DNA from 4 places in the Neobacillus sp. B24 genome. Region 4 is predicted to be linked to each of the others. Evidence: riboswitches for the same ligand, from Rfam matches in the RefSeq annotation. Region 4 holds a riboswitch; each other region holds the start of a gene.

Region 1 (5,429 bases), 2.0 Mb from region 4:
GAAAAGTTTTATGCTCAATACTGGCTAGTGCCTGTTTTCTTAATTCGGGATTGGGAATTTCTTCAGCCCTGCTTCTCCAATAAGCCAACTCTTGATGAACTGCGGGGAGTATTTTGCGGTAGACTCTGGACATTAGAGTTATTGGCTGCACTGAATGTCATCCCCTTCTTTATACGATATAGCCAATCGCTTTCAATTGACTGTTGACAAAATCCTTGGCATATTCAAATACCTCTTCACGCTCAGGTTCATTAAAGATTTCATGATAGCAGCTCGGCCATTCCTTAAATCTTTTTTCCGATAATGGCACATAATTAAACCATTCTTTAACGGTTCGTTTATTGACGATTTTGTCATCTCCGCCCTGCATGACAAGCATCGGCACATCCTGGGTGTCTGGAATATTGACGAAAGCTTGCTTAATGGCCTCTGCCAATTCACGATACCACCTAACTGATACCTTTGTCACATAAAGTGTATCATTTGAATCTGCTTCCCTGACATCTTCATTCCTTGTCGCCATTTGTACAGTCAGGCCGGAATTGAGCCGAAATGATGGAAACACCACATTTAATCCATACGATAGGAAGTTCATAAATTTAGACGGTTTCTGTAAAAGGCCCAGACACGGAGAGGAGAGAATCACTCCGGCAAGGTTTAGCCTTTCCTCCTGCAATAAACGGATCGCAATTAATCCCCCCATACTATGGCCAACTAAGAAAACCGGCAAATCATAGCGATAGGCTGTTTGAATCCAATCCTTTACTTCTATTATGTATTCATCAAAGTATTCTATATGACCGCGGTTTGCCCTTGTCGTCATCCCCTGTCCCGGAAGGTCGGACATGATGACGTGAAAGCCGGATGAACGCCACATTTCAATCAGCCAGCCATAACGTCGATGGTGTTCCATAGCGCCGTGGACAATCACGATAACAGCCTTTGCGGATCCTTCTGCTTCCCACTTCCACATAATTGCTCCCCCTGAAACTTCTCATTTTAAGTATTTTACCATATAACCAAGGGTCAATGATATTTATGGGTTACGTTAAACACACTGTATAATAGTATAATTTTTGAAAAGTGCTTCATTTATTCGTTAAAATAGAAGCATCATCCCAAAGGAGAGAGACTAATGATTTATCCATTTAAAGATAAATATCCTAAAATCGCTGATACCGCATTTATTGCAGATTATACAACTATTACCGGCGATGTTGAAATTGGCGGGGAGTCAAGCGTCTGGTTTAACACGGTGATTCGCGGTGATGTTGCGCCGACGAAAATTGGCAACCGTGTCAATATCCAAGATAATTCCATATTACATCAAAGCCCCAACAACCCGCTAATTTTAGAGGATGAAGTCACAGTCGGACATCAGGTCATTTTACATAGCTGTATCATTCGAAAAAAAGCGTTAATTGGAATGGGCTCGATTATCCTCGACCAGGCAGAAATTGGCGAAGGGGCATTCATCGGCGCTGGCAGTTTAGTGCCCCAAGGTAAAAAAATACCTCCGAACACATTGGCGTTTGGCAAACCTGCCAAAGTAATCAGGGAATTAAATGAGGAAGATATCAAGGACATGGACCGAATTATAAGAGAATATGCAGAAAAGGCTCAGTATTATAAATCACTGCAAAAAAGATAAGAAAAACGGGAATCACACGTTATGTGTAATTCCCGTTTTCTAATCAGCCCTCCGCCTGTTGACGAAGTGCTTCAGCTTTATCGGTCCGTTCCCACGGAACATCAACATCAGTACGGCCAAAATGTCCATATGCCGCTGTTTGCTTGTAGATAGGACGCCGTAAATCCAACATTTTAATAATTCCTGCAGGGCGCAGGTCAAAGTTTTTGCTGACAAGGTCAACTAAAATATCTTCGCTCACTTTGCCGGTTCCGAAAGTATCAACCGAGATGGATACCGGTCTAGCGACACCTATGGCGTAGGCAAGCTGTACCTCACATTTGTCTGCAAGACCTGCGGCAACAATATTTTTTGCCACATAGCGTGCAGCATAGGCAGCCGAACGGTCAACTTTTGTTGGGTCTTTACCGGAAAATGCTCCGCCGCCATGACGGGCGTATCCACCGTAAGTATCAACAATAATTTTACGGCCTGTTAATCCCGCATCCCCTTGTGGGCCGCCGATTACAAAACGACCGGTAGGGTTAATAAAATATTTAGTATTTTCATCGATTAATTCCTTGGGAACAACCGGATTAATAACATATTCTTTTACATTTCGCTGGATCTGCTCTAGCGAGATTTCGGGATGGTGCTGCGTAGAGATAACAATCGTATCGATCCGTACAGGTTGATTATTTTCATCATATTCTACCGTTACTTGAGTTTTGCCGTCTGGTCGAAGATATGGAAGAATATCCTCCTTACGAACTTCTGTCAACTTGCGGGCAAGCTTATGTGCTAAAGAAATTGGCAGTGGCATAAGTTCCTTCGTTTCATTACAGGCAAATCCAAACATTAAACCTTGGTCCCCAGCACCGATTGCTTCAATTTCGTCGTCAGACATTTGGCCTTCGCGTGCTTCAAGCGCTTGGTTGACTCCCATGGCAATATCAGGGGATTGCTCATCAATGGAAGTTAAAACGGCGCAAGTCTCGGAATCAAATCCGTATTTTGCACGATTATAGCCAATTCCTTTAATGGTTTCACGAACAATCTTTGGAATGTCCACGTAGGTGGAAGTGGTGATTTCACCAGCAACAAGCACCAATCCTGTTGTTACGGAAGTTTCCGCAGCAACACGGGCATTCGGATCCTTGGCTAAAATGGCATCTAAAATGGAATCAGAAATCTGGTCACAAATCTTGTCGGGATGACCTTCAGTTACTGATTCAGAAGTAAACAAACGACGCTTTGTTGACATCTGAATTCCTCCTATACTATGAAATAAATGAGGCAATAGTAAAGCTTGCGAACCTCAGAGTTTGATACGGAACTCATTCCCTTTATAGTATGAAATAATTACAGGAATTTTATTAAAAATAAAAAACCCGAAGGCGTTCTCACGTTGTATAAAAACTATTATGTAGACGCAGAAAAAAGAAAAAACCTTCCCATTAGAGGAAAGGTTGAGTGCAATGTTTTGCGCGTGCCTTTCACTCTTATCGTTCAAGGCATATGCCTTGCATCAGGTTTAGCACCTTTGCCCAGAAAACGACCGTACACTCGTGGCATATCGGTATTTTCTTAGTTGCAGGTTGCTGGGTTTCACAGGGCCTGTCCCTCCACCAGCTCGGGATAAGAGAGTATCCGTTCAAGGTTAAATCATAACCTACACAAACAAAGCATGTCAATGGATTTTTTAGCAACTTTTGGTTAAAATCAAACTTTGGTACATGCAAAATCTTAAACCAATTTACGTAAAACACGACCCATTTTCATGACTTTTTACTAAATATAGAATATTGTATAAAATACAACTTAATTTAATTGATTAGTATAGACTAATCAATTAAATGTGTTATACTATTGGATAAGAATATTTAGAGTATAAAAATCTTTAAAAGGTAGGTTTCTTAAATGAATTCTGTTCATACTCCAAATGAATTAAAACTGTTCCTGAATGAATGCAATGCCCAGGTTCAACTATCTGTGCCGCAGCTGGTAGAAAAAATCTTAAGCAGAAATGAAGGATCCTTAACTGCCACAGGTGCTGTTACCGTTTCAACAGGAAAATATACAGGACGTTCCCCACAAGATAAATTTATAGTATCCGAATCGACCACAAAAGACAAAATTGCCTGGGGCGCGTCACTCAATCAGCCAATTTCTGAACAGGTTTTTACAAACTTGTATAATAAGGTTTTGGACTACTTAAAGCAGCAAGATGAGATCTTTGTATTTAAGGGTTTTGCTGGAGCCGATAAAAAGTCACGCCTGCCGATTCAGGTTATCAACGAATTCGCTTGGCATAATTTATTTGCACAGCAATTGTTTATTCGCCCAACCGAAGACGACCTTTTGACCCACGACTCACAATTTACGGTCATTTCCGCACCAAATTTCAAGGCGGACCCTGCTGTGGATGGAACAAATTCAGAAACCTTCATTATTATATCCTTTGAACATCGTGTCGTACTAATTGGCGGGACAGAGTATGCCGGCGAAATGAAAAAATCCATTTTCTCTGTAATGAATTATTTACTCCCGGAGAATAACATTTTCTCCATGCATTGCTCGGCGAACGTAGGTATAGAAGGTGATGTTGCCCTTTTCTTTGGTCTTTCCGGAACAGGAAAAACTACCCTTTCAGCCGACCCTAATCGCAAACTGATCGGCGATGATGAACACGGTTGGTCATCCAATGGTGTGTTTAATATAGAGGGTGGCTGCTATGCAAAATGTATCGGCCTTACCCGTGAAAAGGAACCGCAAATTTTTGATGCCATTCGCTTTGGAACTGTACTTGAAAACGTTGTCATCAATAAAGAGTCACGAATTCCGGATTATGATGACGGTACTTTGACAGAAAATACGCGTGCTGCCTATCCGATTGAAGCCATTGATAATATCATTGTACCTAGTATTGCCGGACATCCGACCACAATTGTGTTCCTGACTGCTGATGCTTTCGGTGTACTTCCTCCCATTGCAAAATTAACAAAAGAGCAGGCAATGTACCACTTTTTAAGCGGTTACACTTCCAAGCTTGCTGGAACTGAGCGTGGTGTGACTTCACCACAGGCTACCTTCTCGACCTGCTTTGGTGCACCATTCCTGCCGCTGCCGGCAACTCGATATGCCAATATGCTTGGTGAAAAGATTCTTGAGCACAACGTTAATGTGTTCCTAGTGAATACAGGCTGGACTGGGGGCGAGTATGGTGTCGGCAACAGGATGAAGCTTTCCTATACAAGAGCAATGGTCCAAGCGGCTCTCGAAGGAGAACTAAATCATGTTGAAACCGTCAAGGACGAAATCTTCGGTTTAAATATCCCGCTCCATATAGCCGGGGTTCCGGATGAAGTGCTGCAGCCAGTGAAGACATGGTCAGATGCTGATGCCTATGACAAGAAGGCAAAAGAACTAGCCGGGAAATTCCGCGAAAACTTTAAGAAGTTTACAAATGTTGCACCAGAAATTACAGCTAAAGGCGGCCCAATTGCCTAATTTATTGAAAAAAGCGATTCAACGTCGAATCGCTTTTTTCATTATTTATTTTGTCTTACTTGGTTTCCTTACTTCTACAGCCTGTGATTCCTGCAGCACACTAAATTGATAGTTTCCACTTCTTTCAAGCGTGAAACCTCCGCCGTACTGAGAAATCTTCTTCCCGTCTGTTGTTGTATAATCTGCTACCTTTTTAAATGGAAACGTAGTGGTCAACGCTGTTTCCCCTTCTATGGTAAATATCTTTAATTCTATTTCTTCCGGAAGATTTTCTCCTTCAACTTCGATA
Region 2 (5,429 bases), 1.7 Mb from region 4:
ATACGAACCACCTATGGCTGGCGGCACTAGGGTTTTTATTTCGCCAAGCATTAATGAACGCCGGAAATCCGATTCAAATGTCGCTGATGATGTCAAAGGTCAACGACTCGATGAAGGGGCTGGCGAACTCAATAAACCAAATGGTATTCAATTTGGGCTGGGCACTAATGGGGCCGGTCTCGACCGGAATTGTCGTCCAGTATGGGGCTTATTGGGGATATGCCTATGTGTTCAGCATAACCGCCGTTTTATATCTAATCGGTTCCATCTATTTCTTGGTCGTCTTCAGGGGCATTTCGACCAATAACAATAAATCCGTTTCTACAAAAATATCATAAATCCGACATATATCTTGGGAAATCTCATTATTTCCTCAGACACATCAGATATTTGTCGAGCGAATCTAAAAGGAATACAAGCGCTATTGCTGAATAGTATTGGTAGAGACAAATGATTCGGAGTGGTGAAAATGCAGGAAGCAGTAAGTTCATTTCTAATGGCTGTAAAAAGGCAGGGACAGTTGCAGCCGTTGTTAGAGTCTGCTGATTTACGGGTATCCTTGATTTCAGATCAACAAACTATTGTGCTAGTAATCAAACATGGTGAGGTAACAGCCTCAAATGAAAAAGACATGGAGCACACCACCATCAAAATCAGTGGTCAGCCTCCGGAAATAACACGACTATTAGAAGGAAGGGAAAGATTGAGAGTCCTTCAAAAGAGCGGTCGGCTGATGGTATCAGCACCCTTAAGAATAATCTTATTACTTGAATCCATGTTTTATTTGACAATGCCGCACGGCGCTCTTGTATCATAAAAATTTTATTCAAAGTCATTGACTCGGAATTGAAGTTGCGGTATTATGTTTTTAAATATTCTATCAATTAAATAAGTTATCTTATCAAGAGAGGCGGAGGGACTGGCCCTGTGATGCCCGGCAACCGGTGACTTACATACGGTGCTAATTCCAGCAGAGCAAGTTCGCTCTGAAAGATAAGAAGAGCATAATCCCCTCTTCTTATGAAGTGGGGATTTTATTTTTCCAAAAAGAGAGGAGCAAGGAAGATGACCGAAAACCAAAAGAACTATCGATTTGAAACATTGAGTGTACATGGCGGCTTGGCGCCAGATCCAGTTACAGGGGCACGGGCCGTGCCAATCTATCAAAACAATGCCTACCAATTTAAGAGCACAGAGCATGCCGCAAACCTGTTTGCGCTAGCAGAGCCTGGCTACATATACACCCGGATTCACAATCCAACCACAACTGTTTTTGAAGACAGAGTGGCACTGTTGGAAGGCGGCGTAGGCGCACTTGCGGTGGCAAGCGGGATGGCAGCCATCACACTGGCAATCTTAAACATTGCTGAAGCAGGCGATGAAATTGTTGCAGCTGGAAACCTCTACGGCGGTACCTATAATTTATTTGCGGTAACCCTGCCGAAATACGGAATCAATGTGAAATTCGTTGATGCGGAGAATCCTGAGAACTTCCGTTCAGCCATTACGGAAAAAACAAAAGCGGTTTTCGCGGAAACAATCGGCAACCCAAGTCTTCGCGTCCTTGATATTGAAAAAGTCGCGGAGATTGCGCATGACGCAGGTGTACCGTTAATCATCGATAACACTTTCGCTACGCCATACCTGTGCCGGCCAATTGAGCATGGGGCTGATATTGTGGTCCATTCGGCGACCAAATGGCTCCTTGGTAACGGCACGTCAACTGGCGGCATCATAGTTGACGGCGGCAAGTTTGACTGGAATTCACCGAAATTCCCTGGTTTCACGACGCCAGATGCAAGCTATCATGATCTTGTTTATGCAGAAGCATTAGGTGCCGTTGCTTATATTATTAAAGCACGTGTCCAGCTCCTTCGTGACCTTGGACCTGCATTAAGCCCACAAAATGCTTTCCAATTTACGCTTGGACTTGAAACGCTGCATGTGCGCATGAAAGAGCATGTCGCTAACACAGAAAAGGTAGTACAGTACTTATTAAATCACCCTGCGGTAGAGTGGGTTTCTTACCCTGGGCATCCGTCACACCCTGATTATGAATTGTCTAAAAAGTATATGCCAAAAGGCGCAGGGTCCATGGTGGTCTTCGGAATTAAGGGCGGCAAAGAAGCAGGCGCGAAATTAATCGACAACATCCAGCTTTGGGCACATGTGGCCAATGTTGGCGATGCCAAGAGCCTAATTATTCATCCAGCAAGCACAACTCACCAGCAGCTTGATACGGAAGGTCTTAAAGCAGCAGGTGTGTCGGAAGATTTAATTCGTCTTTCCATCGGCATTGAGAATGTCGAGGATTTGGTTGAGGATCTCGAGCAAGCAATCGAAGCGGCAACAGGATTGTCTTCACTGAAAACGAATGCATAAAATAGTTTAGTAAGATAATAAAACTATTTCGTTGACACGACTTTTTATCCATGATACGATAGCAAACGTAAATTAATTTTTGAAAATATTTTTAATTAAATATAAGATTGCTTAAGCTCTTATCAAGAGAGGTGGAGGGATGTGCCCGATGAAGCCCGGCAACCGTCAGTTCATTGAAACTGAAATGGTGCCAATTCACACAAAGCGTCAAGCTTTGGGAGATGGGAGAAAGGATTGTATTTACTGATGCCTTTCTGCCCGTGCGGAAGGGCATTTTATTTTTCTAAAAAAAGAATCCTTTCATAAAAATAGTCAAAACCTATATCAAGGATAAAAAGTAGGTGAGTCAATGATTTCAATTAAGAGTGTCCGCAAAGTTTTCCAATCCAAAAAAGGCCAGCTAAAAGCAGTTGATGATGTCAATTTGGAAATACAAGATGGAGAAATTTTCGGCGTAATCGGGTATAGCGGCGCCGGAAAGAGTACGTTAATCCGGATGCTGAATGGTCTGGAACTCCCGACCGAAGGAAGTATCACTGTTGCCGGTCGCGAGATTTCAAAAATAAAGGGCAGCGAGCTTCGGAAAGCCCGTCAGGAAATCAGCATGATTTTTCAGCACTTCAACCTCCTTTGGTCGAGGACAGTAAGTGAAAATATTGCCTTCCCTTTGGAAATAGCGGGAGTAAGCGCGCCGCAAAGAAAAAAACGGGTGGCAGAGCTGGTGAAGCTTGTCGGACTCCAAGGCCGGGAAGATGCCTATCCTTCACAATTGAGCGGAGGTCAAAAACAGCGTGTCGGCATTGCCAGGGCGCTTGCCAATAATCCTAAGGTACTTCTCTGTGATGAGGCAACCTCGGCTCTCGACCCGCAAACGACGGATTCAATCCTCGATTTACTAGTCGATATTAATAAAAAATTGGGCTTAACGATTGTGTTAATTACCCATGAGATGCATGTCATCCGGAAAATCTGCCACCGGGTTGCCGTGATGGAAAGCGGCCGGATTGTAGAACTTGGTTCGGTACTGGATGTGTTTAAAAATCCGCAGCAGCCAATTACTAAACGGTTTGTGCAGCAGGTGTCTGAACCAGAGGAAACAAAGGAAACAGCTGACCACTTACTTGAACGTTATAATTCAGGAAAAATTGCTCAATTAACGTTTATTGGCGAATCTGCAGAGCAGCCGGTAATTACGAATCTAATTCGCCAGCACGATGTAACAATAAATATTTTGCAGGGTAAAGTTTCGCAAACGCAGAGCGGTTCATATGGGACACTGTTCATTCATATCGATGGGGACGAGGCTGAAATCAACAAGGCCATTGCCTATATTCGTTCCCAGCAGGTAGGAGTGGAGGTGGTTGTAAATGATTAAGGAATATTTACCGAATGTGGATTGGCTGATTATGTGGCAAGAAACAAAAAATACCCTTTATATGACGGGCATATCTGTTCTTGCAACATTTATATTGGGTACGCTGCTTGGATTAATCTTGTTTCTGACAGCAAAAGGAAACATCTGGGAAAATAAGCCGATAAATGCGGTTATTAGCGGCATTGTCAATATCTTTCGCTCAATCCCGTTTATTATCCTAATCGTGTTATTAATTCCGTTTACAACATTTTTGGTCGGAACAATGATTGGTGAAGATGCCGCATTGCCTGCGCTGATAATTGGTGCTGCCCCGTTTTATGCGAGAATGGTCGAAATTGGCCTCAGGGAAATTGATAAAGGGGTCATTGAAGCAGCAAAATCAATGGGAGCCACAACGGGCACCATCATTTGGAAGGTGCTGCTGCCGGAATCGATGCCGGCGCTTATTTCGGGGATTACAGTTACAGCGATTGCCCTTGTTGGGTATACAGCGATGGCCGGAGCGATTGGTGCCGGCGGCTTGGGAAACCTTGCTTATAACTATGGATTCCAACGCAATCAGAATGATGTAACCTTCATCGCTACAGTCATTATTTTAATCATCGTGTTTGTGATTCAGTTTATTGGTGATTTCATCACTTCAAAATTAGATAAAAGATAAAAAGGAGAGTTTGAAAATGAAAAAATGGTTAAACGTACTCTTAACATTAACACTTGCGCTTGTATTAGCTGCTTGCGGCACTAAAGATGAAGACAAGTCTGAAGGCACTAGCGGGGATAAAGCAGAAACAACAAAATTAGTGGTTGGAGCATCAACTGTACCACACGCGGAAATTCTTGAAAAAGCAAAACCGATTTTAAAAGGAAAAGGCATTGATCTTGAAATTAAAACATTTACTGACTATGTTTTACCGAACAAGGCTCTACAATCAAAGGAATTGGATGCAAACTACTTCCAGCACATTCCATACCTCGAGGCACAAAATAAAGAGTTTGGCTATGGATTTGTTAATGCTGGCGGAATTCACATTGAGCCAATCGGTGTTTATTCAAAAAAATACAAAGATCTTAACGACCTTCCAGAAGGCGCGCATCTGATTATGAGCAACTCAGTCGCTGACCATGGCCGTCTGCTATCATTACTTGAAAACGAGGGCTTAATTAAGCTAAAAGAAGGCATTGATAAAACAAAGGCCGAAATTAAAGATGTTGTAGACAATCCGAAAAAATTAAAGTTTGATGCAAACTACGAAGCAAAATTATTACCACAGATTTTCAATAATGGCGAAGGCGATGCTGTATTAATCAATTCCAACTATGCAATTGATGGCGGCTTAAACCCAATCAAGGATTCTATTGCGATTGAAGATAAAGAATCTCCATATGTAAACGTCATTGCCGTTCGTAAAGGCGATGAAAATAATGAAGCAATCAAAACGCTTGTAGAAGTGCTGCACTCTAAAGAAATTCAAGACTTTATCCTTGAAAAATATGAAGGAGCAGTTGTACCGGTATCCGAGTAATAATTAAATAAGAAGAAACAAAGATGAAGAGGCTGCTTTTGACAGCCTCTTTTCCATATACATTAATCCACCCTTTTAAGTGAAAAATAGAATGGATTACCATCAATTTATCCCGCATTAACGGGCAGTAAAACCCCCATCTTAATACT
Region 3 (5,429 bases), 530 kb from region 4:
TCCCGTACTTCCTTTTCTGACCTCATCCTCCGAGCCAAATAGTTAATCGCAAGGTTATAGGACTTGCGAATATCGTCCTGAAACTGGATTTCCATTAACGAAAATTCGTCGATTTCCATGCCTTTTTTTAACTGAAACCGGATTAATACATCACTGTCGACACTGAAGGCATATTCTTCGCCGCTGCCGCGATCCATAAACACATTAAACCGATCTTGATTTTTTTGCTGGGTAGTTATTTTTGTAATAATGCCCATATTGTTCACTTCACTTTGCCATATTCTTCTACAAATATTATACAATATTTTAAAGGGGGGTGCGTAGCGACATGAGGATTGCTATTGCCGGAGGAACGGGATTTGTCGGGAAAGCGCTGGTCCGGGAGTTGGTCCAGCAGGAGCATGAGGTGATTGTGTTAACCAGAAGGCCTGCGAGCGGAACTGGAAAATTCCGCTATGTTCAGTGGCTTACGGAACAATCTAATCCGACTGATGAATTGGAAGGAACCGATATATTTATCAACCTTGCGGGCGAATCGATTAACAGTGGGCGCTGGACGGAGCAAAGAAAGAAAAGAATATTGACCAGCAGAATTGATGCAGTCAGAGAACTTTTAAATATTATGAGAAAATTGAAGAGTAAACCTCATGCCTTGATTAACTCCAGCGCGATTGGTTTTTATGGAACATCTTTGGAACAAACATTTATCGAAGCCGACAAAGGTTCAGGAGAAGACTTTTTATCAAGAACAGTCATAGATTGGGAGCAAGAAGCATCCAAAGCCGAGGAACTTGGAGTGCGGACGATTCTGTGTCGATTTGGCATCATCTTGGACAAAAAGGGAGGCGCACTTTCGAAAATGCTTTTTCCCTATCAAGCCTTTATCGGCGGGCCGATGGGCTCAGGAAAGCAATGGATGTCGTGGATTCATATTGCTGATGTGGTCAAGGGAATTACGTTTGTGATGGAGAATGAGGATATTCTTGGTCCGGTGAATTTTACCGCTCCTTCCCCGGTAACAATGAATGAGTTTGGTAAGTCGTTGGCGATGGTGCTGCAGCGGCCGCATTGGCTACCGGTTCCAGAATTGGCGCTAAGGTTCTTATTGGGAGAAATGAGCACGTTAGTGGTAGACGGGCAGAAGGTGCTGCCAAACGAGTTATTAAAGAATGGCTACGAATTCACCTATCCCGATTTAAAAAGCGCCTTAGAAAATATATTTTCGTAAAAATGGTATTATTCCTTTTTTAAAAGGCAAAAATGGAAACGTGTACATGATGTACCATTTATACCTGCTTTAAATAAATTTGGAAGGGATGAATCATGATGTCGGAAAACAAAAAACGCAATAAGGATCGTGAACGTACAAATTTAACAAGCATGCAGGAAGTAACCTATGGCCATGAATTTAAAATGGCGGACCGTGCCGCCGGCTACATGAACCGCAAAGGCAGACAGTAAGATACATAATTTTTTCCATTAATGGACCTCTTTTATTTGGTAAAGCTAGTAAGGGGAGCGTAGCGATTGCGGCTCCACTAGCTACCATTGAAAGGGGTTTTTTTCATGGGCCGTTCACACGGACATAAAACTCGTGACCGAAATAAAGCATCACTTCCACAGGTTCCAAGTAACATGAAATCAGACGGGCAGGATGTAGAATTTTCAAAAGAAATGGCTGACGGAGCGGATATGGAGGCACAAGCACGGGCAAATGCCGCCAATCAGCGCGTACAAAATCGTAACCGCTAATGTTGATCACAGCTCTTATTTGCCTGTTGGTCAGAAAGAAATGGCGGGCATCGAAGGCATAAAAAAAGAAGAAGCAGGATTCCTGCTTCTTTTATAATGAAAAAAGGGGGAAATCATATGAATCATGAGTTCTAAAGAGAGGTATCCGTTTTGGCAACGGCTAGAACTCGGCACTGCTGTAATTCCCATAGATCAAGTTGGCAAAACATTCTTGTCTACACCCTTACTATACTCCCGGTTACCCTTTTAAACAACTGCTTTCACAGTTTCTTAACATATTTATGTTGGAAATTTGACTAGATTGTGAACTAACCAATGTGGATATGTTGTAAACCTAAAATATCTTACACCACCACTACTTCTTTCTGTTCCACTTCTCCAAGAATCGCAAAATAAAGAATATTCTCGAGCTGTTCCAAATCAGATTTGCTTGCTTTGATGACCCTGATTCCGTTACCGACCTCATCTATTATTGTACCTGTTGCGAGGGTATCATGATGCCCCTGTACTAACCATAATTCCTGTTTTAGCCCTTCATTATGCTCACGATCAGCAACAGGAGTTTGCGAGTACTTTTTCCTACCGGAAGGGTTTTGACAGACGTAAACCAGATCTTCGATGACAGCACTCGCGGTCGGAAACATTCCTGCGCCAGGGCCCTGCAGGGTAATCCGGCCGACAATATCGGAGTACACATTGACCGCATTTTCGACCCCTTCGACATGATAAAAAGGATGCTCATCACCTACAAGTACAGGTTGCACCGAAGCCTTGATTTGCTCCCCAACCTTTGTCAGGCTGGCAACATGTTTAAAACGAAGCCCTAACTTTCCTGCCGCTTCAATTAATTCGCTGGTGATAGCGGTAATCCCCTGCCGCTCTACCCCATGCCAATCCGGCTCTTCCCCAAAAGCAATACGGCTTAGAATCATGGTTTTATAAAAGGCATCGAAGCCTTCAACGTCGTTCGTTGGGTCTACCTCGGCATAGCCATTTTGCTGCGCCTGCGATAAGCTTTCCGCAAAAGACTGCTGCTTTTCCCGCATTTGTGTCAGGATAAAATTCGACGTCCCATTTAAGATTCCTTGAATCTGTTGGACACGGTTTATTTTTAACAATTGCCGTAACGTTTGGATGACCGGAATACCCCCGGCGACTGTCGCCTCAAAGCCGACAGAAACGTTATGCTGCTCAGCCAGTTCCATGAGTTCACTCCCATGATGAGCAAACATTTCTTTGTTGGCGGTAATGATGTGGCAGCCGTGTTGTATTGCCTTTTTCAAATAGGTAAAGGTCGGTTCTTTGCCAACAATGGCTTCTACCACAATATCCACCTGCGGCAATTGGAGAATTTCTTCGAAGTCTGTAGTGAGTAGCACTTCCGGAGCAATATCCCTTTTCTTCTGTTTATTTTTTATCAGTACGGCAGCCACTTCCACCTTTTTTCCCAAAACAGCAGCCAGTTCTTCCCCGTGGGAAGAAATCGTCCGATATGCCCCTTCTCCAACGGTACCAAAACCGAGAATAGCTACCTTTAACACTGCCATTTCATTCCCTCCCTTTTTTCGAAAAAATAAAAACCCCCTTCGATAAGAAGAGGGCGATTCGTCCTCCTCTTATCTGTCAGGTTAAAGATAACCTGCAGGAATTAGCACCTTTTCAAGGAATACCTTGAAGGTTGCCGGGCTTCATCGGGCCTAGTCCCTCCGCCTCTCTGGATAAGAGATTTATATTTTTAAATTTTCGTTCATTTCCAAGTTATAAAAGAAATATTAGCTGAATCTTCCATTAAAGTCAATAGTTAAAGTGGCAATAATGAAATGGATTCTTGCCCGCTGATCCGTTCAACCATATCCAGCCATTCCTGTGGTTTGTTTGACAGCACGGCATAATATGTCGTCAGGAAGTCTTTAACTAGAGCTGCCGGGAGCTGGTCAAGCTCATCTTTAGTCGGCATGAAGCATAGGTCGAGACCCTTGACTGCCTCTCCGTTGTTTTCCCATGACGGATGGACGTAGTTTAGGTCCAGGCGCTTATAGCCCAGGTGTGACAACACTTCGCGGCGAACATACGGATCCATCACCTTAACGCCGCCAAATTCATGATGTTCCACCCGGTAAGGGTCATATATTTCGGCAAACATCCCGAATAATTCTTTCCCGTTTTCCTTTGCCAGCTGCTGAAGATCCTTTAAGCGATTTTGCGCAAGGAAACGGCCTAGGCTCAGACCCGGTTTGCTGATGATGGTAAAATCAGTCATCGCAATGTTCCAGTCAGGATAATAGCGATATTCGGTCGCCCCGACCACTTGATTGTTGTCGACAGCAACGAACACGCGAATCGATGGGTCCTCAAGCGGCTCCTTCCAAAGATCGTACTCGAGGACTTCTTCCGGCGGAAAAATTTGTCCCATTAGGTCGTGCAGTTTTTTGAAATTCGGGTCAGTGATATTGATAATGCGTTTGTATTCCATAGGTTTGTGAATCTCCTTTTTTATTTAAACGGATTTTTCCATTCCATCAGGGCAGCGTAGTTACAGGACTCTTCATCTTCAAGATAGTTTTCGGCGATACCTAGTGGTACGCGTCCGCAGCGCAGCAAAAAGCTGATAACCGGGTCCTTGAGCTGGCCTGTTATAATTGCATTCAAATATTCGTTTGGTGTCATGGTTTCAGCGACCTTGTGGTAGCCCGGCATCCGCCCGCCGCCAAGCAGCCGATCATAGCCTTTTTCAATCACAACATGGTACATCGCCTGCATCATTAGTTTGCCAAGTCCAAGCTTGCGGTACTGGGGACGGACACTGATGTCGACGATGTACAGCGTGTTGCCGTTGGGATTGTGGTTGCGAATATAGCCGTGGTCAGTGATTTTCTCCCAGTTATGGTTAGGGTCGTTCGAGTCAAATTCAACGACGAGACCGGTAAGCGACCCGGCGAGTTCACCGTTGATTTCTACACATAAAGCCCCTTCCGGGAAATGGGTAACATGGCTGGTCAACTGTTCTTTATTCCACCACAGTTCAGAGGGAAACGGGGGCGGAAAGCATTCCGCCTGGATATCAATGAGTTGGTCAAAATCATCCTTCGTGTAATTACGGATACAAATCGGCAGGAGCCGGTCTTGGTCGTACACGTAAAATTCACTTCGGTACATTGGGCTCACCCCTATTGCCAATCTGTGTATAGATCCGTTCTGCGGTCGCGCCAAGTAGTGACTGCACCGCGCTCTCTTACTTCGTAAAGCAGATCAAGGTCGAGGTCTGCGGTGACAACCATATCGTCGTTGATTTCCCCTTGCACTTGAATACCTTGCGGCGGGAATGGGATATCGTTAGGCGTAATAACGACAGCCTGGCCGAAGTTTGCACGCATGAAGTCGACTGTTGGCAGCGCACCGACAGTTCCGGTTAGAACCACATATACCTGATTTTCAATCGCCCGGGCATGGCTGGTGTAGCGGACACGATGGAAGCCGTGGCGGTCATCTGTACAGGATGGGCAGAAAATCACGTCAGCGCCCTTTGCCTTAGCCATGCGGACGATTTCTGGAAATTCGATATCATAGCAGGTCAGCAGGGCAATTTTCCCCTTGTCAGTTTCAAAAATTTGAAAAGAGTCACCAGGTGCCATATTCCATTCTTTAATTTCAGTTGGGGTAATATGGAGCTTGGCCTG
Region 4 (5,429 bases):
GGAGGCGGAGCTTCCGTCTATTTTAATATATTTGAACACTTTAACCTTGGTCCCGCCATGATCCTCATGTCCATCTTGATGGTTGGTTACCTTGCGACAAAGAAGTCGGCCAGATGGACCTTGCCAGTGTTTTTAATTTTGTACCCGCTCCCTACTCTGTGGACTATGGACACCGTCACTTATTTTCTTCAGTACATCGATATCTTCATCTTCCTAGGCTTTGGCGCCTGCTTTAACTATGTCATTCATTCGCAGCAGAAGACAAAACGAATCATCGAAGAAAATAATAAACAATATCAGTTAATTCAAGAGCAGTATCGGGTGCTTCAGCAATATGCGGAGCAGATCGAGAAGGTAACGCTGCTCCAAGAACGGAACCGGCTTGCAAAAGAACTGCATGATACGATTGGCCATCACTTTACTTCTGTAACCATGGGGCTTGACGCCGTTTCTTATTTGCTGGAAAAGGATGTTGATCGAGCGAAACAAAAGGTTGAAGCCCTTGCTAATGTTTCTCGTAAAGGCTTGGAGGACATTCGAAGACATATCCACCAAATAGCCCCGTCAGAAAATGAACAGCCATTGTCGGAGCTTTTACATAAAATCGTTGATAGTTTTAAAGAAAATACCGATACCGATGTTCAGTTTAATAGGCAAGGGAGAGAAATCCCCATTTCTAAGAATATTAAACTCGCATTCATTCGCTGTCTTCAAGAGGCGTTGACAAATGCGAAACGACATGGCGGTGCTTCAGAAATTTTGGTTGATTACTTATTTACGGACTATGAGATTGTGTTATCTATTGAAAATAACGGAAGCCCCATTGATGCTTTGCAGCCTGGTTTTGGTCTCACCGCGATGAAGGAACGGATTGGGGAATTGCATGGGAATCTTGATATTACAAGTGGAACACACCATGGGGTAAAGCTGACGATTACTGTACCGATAAAAGGGGTGGCCTAAATGAGCGGCATTAAATTAGTCATAGCGGATGATCAAGAGTTGATTCGGGAGAGCTTGTCCATCGTGTTAGATATGGATGATGAAATTGAAGTAGTTGGTTTGGCGGAAAATGGGGCTGAAGCCGTTGCGTTATGCCAGCAGCATCAACCGGACACGATCTTGATGGATATTAACATGCCGGAAATGGATGGAATTTCTGCAACAAAAATGATCAAACAACGCTGGCCGGACATCAAGGTGATTATCTTAACCACCTTCCAAGAAATTAATTACGTGATTGACGCGTTAGCCATTGGGGCAGAAGGCTACTTGCTGAAAGCCATTCATCCAAAAGACTTGCTCGCAGGCATTAAACTGATTCATAAAGGCGGGACCCTGCTCCCGCAGGATTTGGCCAAGCTGCTAGTTCAGCAAATAAACAGTCATGAAACATCAACCCAGCAGGAAAACAAGAATAACTACGACTTAACAGAACGTGAAGAAGAAGTGCTGCAATGCATTGCAGTAGGACTAAGCAATAAACACATCGCAGAAAAACTATTTCTATCCGAGGGAACAGTCAAGAACTATATCTCCAGCATCTACCACAAACTAGATGTAAAAGATAGGTTTCAAGCCGCCTTCAAGGCAAAGCAGGAAGGGTTAACGAGGTAAAACGTTATCAATTAACTAAAAGACCAATGTCTGATGACGCGTTTGAGTGGATTATCCTCTTAGAAACGTCATGGTAGGAGGTTTCATGACGCGTTTGAGTGAATTTTCCTCTTAGAAACGTCATGGAAGGATGTTTCATGACTCATTTGATTGGATTGTCCTCTCAGAAATGTCATGAAAGGATGTTTCATGACTCATTTGATTGGATTATCCTCTCAGAAACGTCATGAAAGGAAGTTTCATGACGCGTTTGATTGGATTATCCTCTCAGAAATGTCATGAAAGGAAATCTCATGACGAGCCTGAGTGAATTTTCCTCTCAGAAATGTCATGAAAGGAAGTCTCATGGCGCGTTTGAGTGAATTTTCCTCTCAGAAATGTCATGAAAGGAAATCTCATGATGCGTTTGAGTGGATATTCCTTTCATAAACATCATAAACTACTTTAACAATCGTTCTTTTAAATATCAGAAGGATGGTCCTAATCTCTGCTGTGAAAATATGCCCTGAGCACTGTCCCGTGGTGAATATTTGATTGACAATTGACTGAATTTAAATTATTATCGCTATATTAATAGATTTAAAAATATTTTTCTTCTTATCCAGAGAGGTGGAGGGACTGGCCCTTTGAAGCCTCGGCAGCAGGTTCGTATGAATACTGTGCCAATTCCATCAAGCGTATGGCTTGAAAGATGAGAAGGGGGTTATTAGGCTCTCTTCTTTGAAGAGAGTTTTTTGTTTTTTTATAAATCCAACTTAGCGAATAAGAAAACTAGAGAATGAGAACAGCAGAGGAGAGAACAGAGATGAAATATGGTTTTTGGTTACCGATTTTTGGAGGCTGGCTGCGGAATGTAGATGACGAGAATATGCCACCAACCTTTGACTATGCGAAAAAAGTCATACAGTCAGCTGAAGACTGGGGATACTCAACGACACTGATTGCTGAATTATATTTAAATGATATTAAAGGACCGGAGCATGATTCTCTTGAAGCCTGGTCCACCGCAGCGGCACTTGCTGCCGTGACAGAGAAAATAGAAATCATGACCGCGATTCGCCCAGGTTTTCATAATCCTGCTGTGACAGCAAAAATGGCCGCCAATATTGACCGTATCAGCAACGGCCGTTTTACGCTTAATGTTGTTTCGGGTTGGTGGGCAGAAGAAGCGCGTCAATATGGCGGCATTTTCACCGAGCACGATGAGCGTTATGCTCGAACCGAGGAATTTATTGATGTGCTAAAAGGGTTATGGACAGAAGAAACCTTTAATTATGCGGGCCAGTTTTACGACTTAAAAGACACGAAGCTTGCTCCGAAACCAGTTCAACGACCGAACCCGATTCTTTATGCAGGCGGTGAAAGCGAAAAAGGTAAGCAAACGATTGCCGAAAAATGCGACGCTTACGTGATGCACGGTGGAACAATAGAAGAGATTGAGCAAAAAATTGCTGAAATGAAGGCACGCCGTGAACAAACTAACAATGAACCATTTAAATCTTTCGGAATGGCAGCCTATGTCATTTGCCGTGAAAGTGAAGAAGAGGCTTTTGCTGAGCTTGAAAAAATCACGACGGTGAAGGAGTCTAGCGCGTATGCCGGCTTTAAAGACTTCACAACCAAATCACAATTAGAGCAGCAGATCCAATTACAGGATTACTCGGTTTCCAATCGCGGTCTGCGGCCAAACCTGGTAGGAACACCGGAGCAGATAGCCAATCGAATTTTACAATATGAAGAAACCGGCTTAGACTTATTGTTATTACAATTTTCCCCGCAACTGGAGGAAATGGAGCGCTTCGCAAAGCAGGTTATGCCGTTAGTGGAACAAAAACGCAGTTTAATAAACAACTAGAAACAGGAGGCCGTAAACATGAGCAAAGTATATGTCATCCATGAAAATAGTGAGTGGACCGTCCATTTAACAAAGAGATTAGAGGAGCTTGGTGTTCCTTATGAAGAATGGCATTTAGATGAGGGTACATTAGATTTATCGGCACAACCTCCCGAAGGAATCTTCTATAGCCGCATGAGTGCTTCTTCCCATACACGTGATCATCGTTTTGCCGCTGAATTTACTGGACAGGTATTAGCTTGGCTAGAAGCGCATGGCCGCACGGTATTAAATGGAACGAGTGCTCTAAAGCTGGAAGTGAGCAAGGTTTTACAATACTTAGAGTTAAATAAATATGGTGTGAAGACGCCAAAAACGATTGCCGCAGTTGGCAAGCAAAACATTTTAAAGGCAGCGGAAAGCTTTTCTGGACAGCCCTTTATTACAAAACATAACCGTGCCGGAAAAGGTTTAGGTGTGCAATTGTTCCAAAGTATCGAAGCGTTAAAAGCGTATGTGGAAGGACCAACGTTCGAAGAACCGGTCGATGGCATTACACTGATCCAGGAATACATTGTATCTCCTGAAAGCTACATCACCCGCTGTGAGTTTGTCGGAGGAAACTTTGTATATGCCGTCAAGGTGGATACTTCGGAAGGATTCCAGCTTTGCCCGGCGGACGCCTGCCAAATTGGCGATTTATTCTGTCCGGTAGGAGAAGAAGTGGAAGAGAAGCCAAAGTTCCAAATCATTGACGGGTTTGACGACGAAATTTTAGAAAAATATAAAAAGGTGTTAGCTGGTAATGGGGTTCAAGTGGCTGGAATCGAATTTATCCGAAATGCTGACGGTGATATTTATACGTACGATATTAATACCAATACCAACTACAATTCTGATGCAGAAGCAAAAGCCGGCAAATTCGGCATGCTCGAAGTTGCTTTATTTTTAAAAAAGACATTGGAAGAAAAGTACGCAGCCACAGCAACGGTGTAATTTGGTTGAACTAAATATAGATTAAATGTAAAACTGAGCTGCCATAATCGGCGGCTTATTTTTGTTTACAGCATAAAATTTATTTTTGAAATGGTAGATGCTTACTATCGTCAGTTCACTAGAATATATTATTATATATGTACATCCTGATTCTCCACTAAGTAAGGGCATAAATAGAGTTTTGTTTTTTCTTAATAAGATTAGTAAATTAAAAGAGACCATAGGAGATTACTAAATGTTTAAAGAATGGAAAAAGATATTACTGCTTGCTATACCTTCGATTGCATCATTTGCTTCATCGACACTGACAGGAACCATTAATCTCATATTAGTCGGCCAATTAGGGGCTCTTGCGATTGCAATCGTAGGTGTTTCCAACATTATCATGTACAATGCCTGGGCCTTATTTTCAGGAATCGGGCATACCACCAATTACCTGGTGGCACAAAATTACGGCTCCAACACCATGAAAAAAGGGGTTGAACGCACTTATATCGCTTTTTATCTTTGTATAGTGGCGGCAGCATTGGTCTTATTAGTTGGTTTATTGTTTCCAGAAGCCATTTTTAAGTTGTTGGGAAGCTCGCCTGAAATGATTCGTGAAGGGAAAGGTTATTTAGAATTTCGTTTCTTTGCGATGGTCTTTTCCATCTTCACCTTTGTTATTCATGGATTTCTCCGTGGGATTGGGGATACCAAAACACCGATGATCAGTACGATATTAGGCGGAGCCTTCATGATTTTTCTTACCTTTGGATTAACCTATGGACATTTTGGTCTTCCTGAATTAGGTCTGGTGGGGGCAGGTATTGCATTTTTTACAGGTGAGTTGGTTACGTTTCTATTTTGCGCTTACATTTATTTCATAAAATTACATCCAACCTATGAAACACGCAAAAGAATTGCTTTCAACCCTGCAGAATCAAAATTAATTTTTGGAGAAAGTGCAAAGTTAGGCATACAGGAATTTTCGATGGCCATG

The links. A riboswitch is a leader RNA that binds a small molecule or an ion and turns the genes downstream of it on or off. The one in region 4 is predicted to bind S-adenosylmethionine.
Region 1: linked by a shared signal. The riboswitch ahead of metK (methionine adenosyltransferase) and the one ahead of ACZ43M_RS04550 (LLM class flavin-dependent oxidoreductase) in region 4 are both predicted to bind S-adenosylmethionine.
Region 2: linked by a shared signal. The riboswitch ahead of ACZ43M_RS22995 (methionine ABC transporter ATP-binding protein) and the one ahead of ACZ43M_RS04550 (LLM class flavin-dependent oxidoreductase) in region 4 are both predicted to bind S-adenosylmethionine.
Region 3: linked by a shared signal. The riboswitch ahead of ACZ43M_RS07240 (homoserine dehydrogenase) and the one ahead of ACZ43M_RS04550 (LLM class flavin-dependent oxidoreductase) in region 4 are both predicted to bind S-adenosylmethionine.

What each region holds. Positions count from the first base shown of each region.
Region 1 covers NZ_AP035777.1:4,393,967-4,399,395, forward strand. Annotated here, with positions in the region: gene ACZ43M_RS21820 (tetraprenyl-beta-curcumene synthase family protein) at 1-133, opposite strand, end outside; gene ACZ43M_RS21825 (alpha/beta hydrolase) at 170-973, opposite strand; gene ACZ43M_RS21830 (gamma carbonic anhydrase) at 1,136-1,651, shown strand; gene metK (methionine adenosyltransferase) at 1,695-2,894, opposite strand; SAM riboswitch class I at 3,130-3,275, opposite strand; gene pckA (phosphoenolpyruvate carboxykinase (ATP)) at 3,551-5,140, shown strand; gene ACZ43M_RS21845 (hypothetical protein) at 5,186-5,429, opposite strand, start outside.
Region 2 covers NZ_AP035777.1:4,612,944-4,618,372, reverse strand. Annotated here, with positions in the region: gene ACZ43M_RS23010 (MFS transporter) at 1-338, shown strand, start outside; gene ACZ43M_RS23005 (hypothetical protein) at 470-817, shown strand; SAM riboswitch class I at 896-1,000, shown strand; gene ACZ43M_RS23000 (O-acetylhomoserine aminocarboxypropyltransferase/cysteine synthase family protein) at 1,066-2,382, shown strand; SAM riboswitch class I at 2,499-2,610, shown strand; gene ACZ43M_RS22995 (methionine ABC transporter ATP-binding protein) at 2,732-3,757, shown strand; gene ACZ43M_RS22990 (methionine ABC transporter permease) at 3,750-4,418, shown strand; gene ACZ43M_RS22985 (MetQ/NlpA family ABC transporter substrate-binding protein) at 4,435-5,280, shown strand.
Region 3 covers NZ_AP035777.1:1,469,727-1,475,155, reverse strand. Annotated here, with positions in the region: gene recX (recombination regulator RecX) at 1-257, opposite strand, end outside; gene ACZ43M_RS07255 (TIGR01777 family oxidoreductase) at 329-1,228, shown strand; gene ACZ43M_RS07250 (YfhE family protein) at 1,324-1,461, shown strand; gene ACZ43M_RS07245 (YfhD family protein) at 1,567-1,752, shown strand; gene ACZ43M_RS07240 (homoserine dehydrogenase) at 2,097-3,299, opposite strand; SAM riboswitch class I at 3,366-3,477, opposite strand; gene ACZ43M_RS07235 (GNAT family N-acetyltransferase) at 3,554-4,225, opposite strand; gene ACZ43M_RS07230 (GNAT family N-acetyltransferase) at 4,246-4,908, opposite strand; gene ACZ43M_RS07225 (carbon-nitrogen hydrolase family protein) at 4,920-5,429, opposite strand, start outside.
Region 4 covers NZ_AP035777.1:942,068-947,496, forward strand. Annotated here, with positions in the region: gene ACZ43M_RS04540 (sensor histidine kinase) at 1-963, shown strand, start outside; gene ACZ43M_RS04545 (response regulator) at 964-1,617, shown strand; SAM riboswitch class I at 2,212-2,315, shown strand; gene ACZ43M_RS04550 (LLM class flavin-dependent oxidoreductase) at 2,423-3,472, shown strand; gene ACZ43M_RS04555 (ATP-grasp domain-containing protein) at 3,491-4,447, shown strand; gene ACZ43M_RS04560 (MATE family efflux transporter) at 4,683-5,429, shown strand, end outside.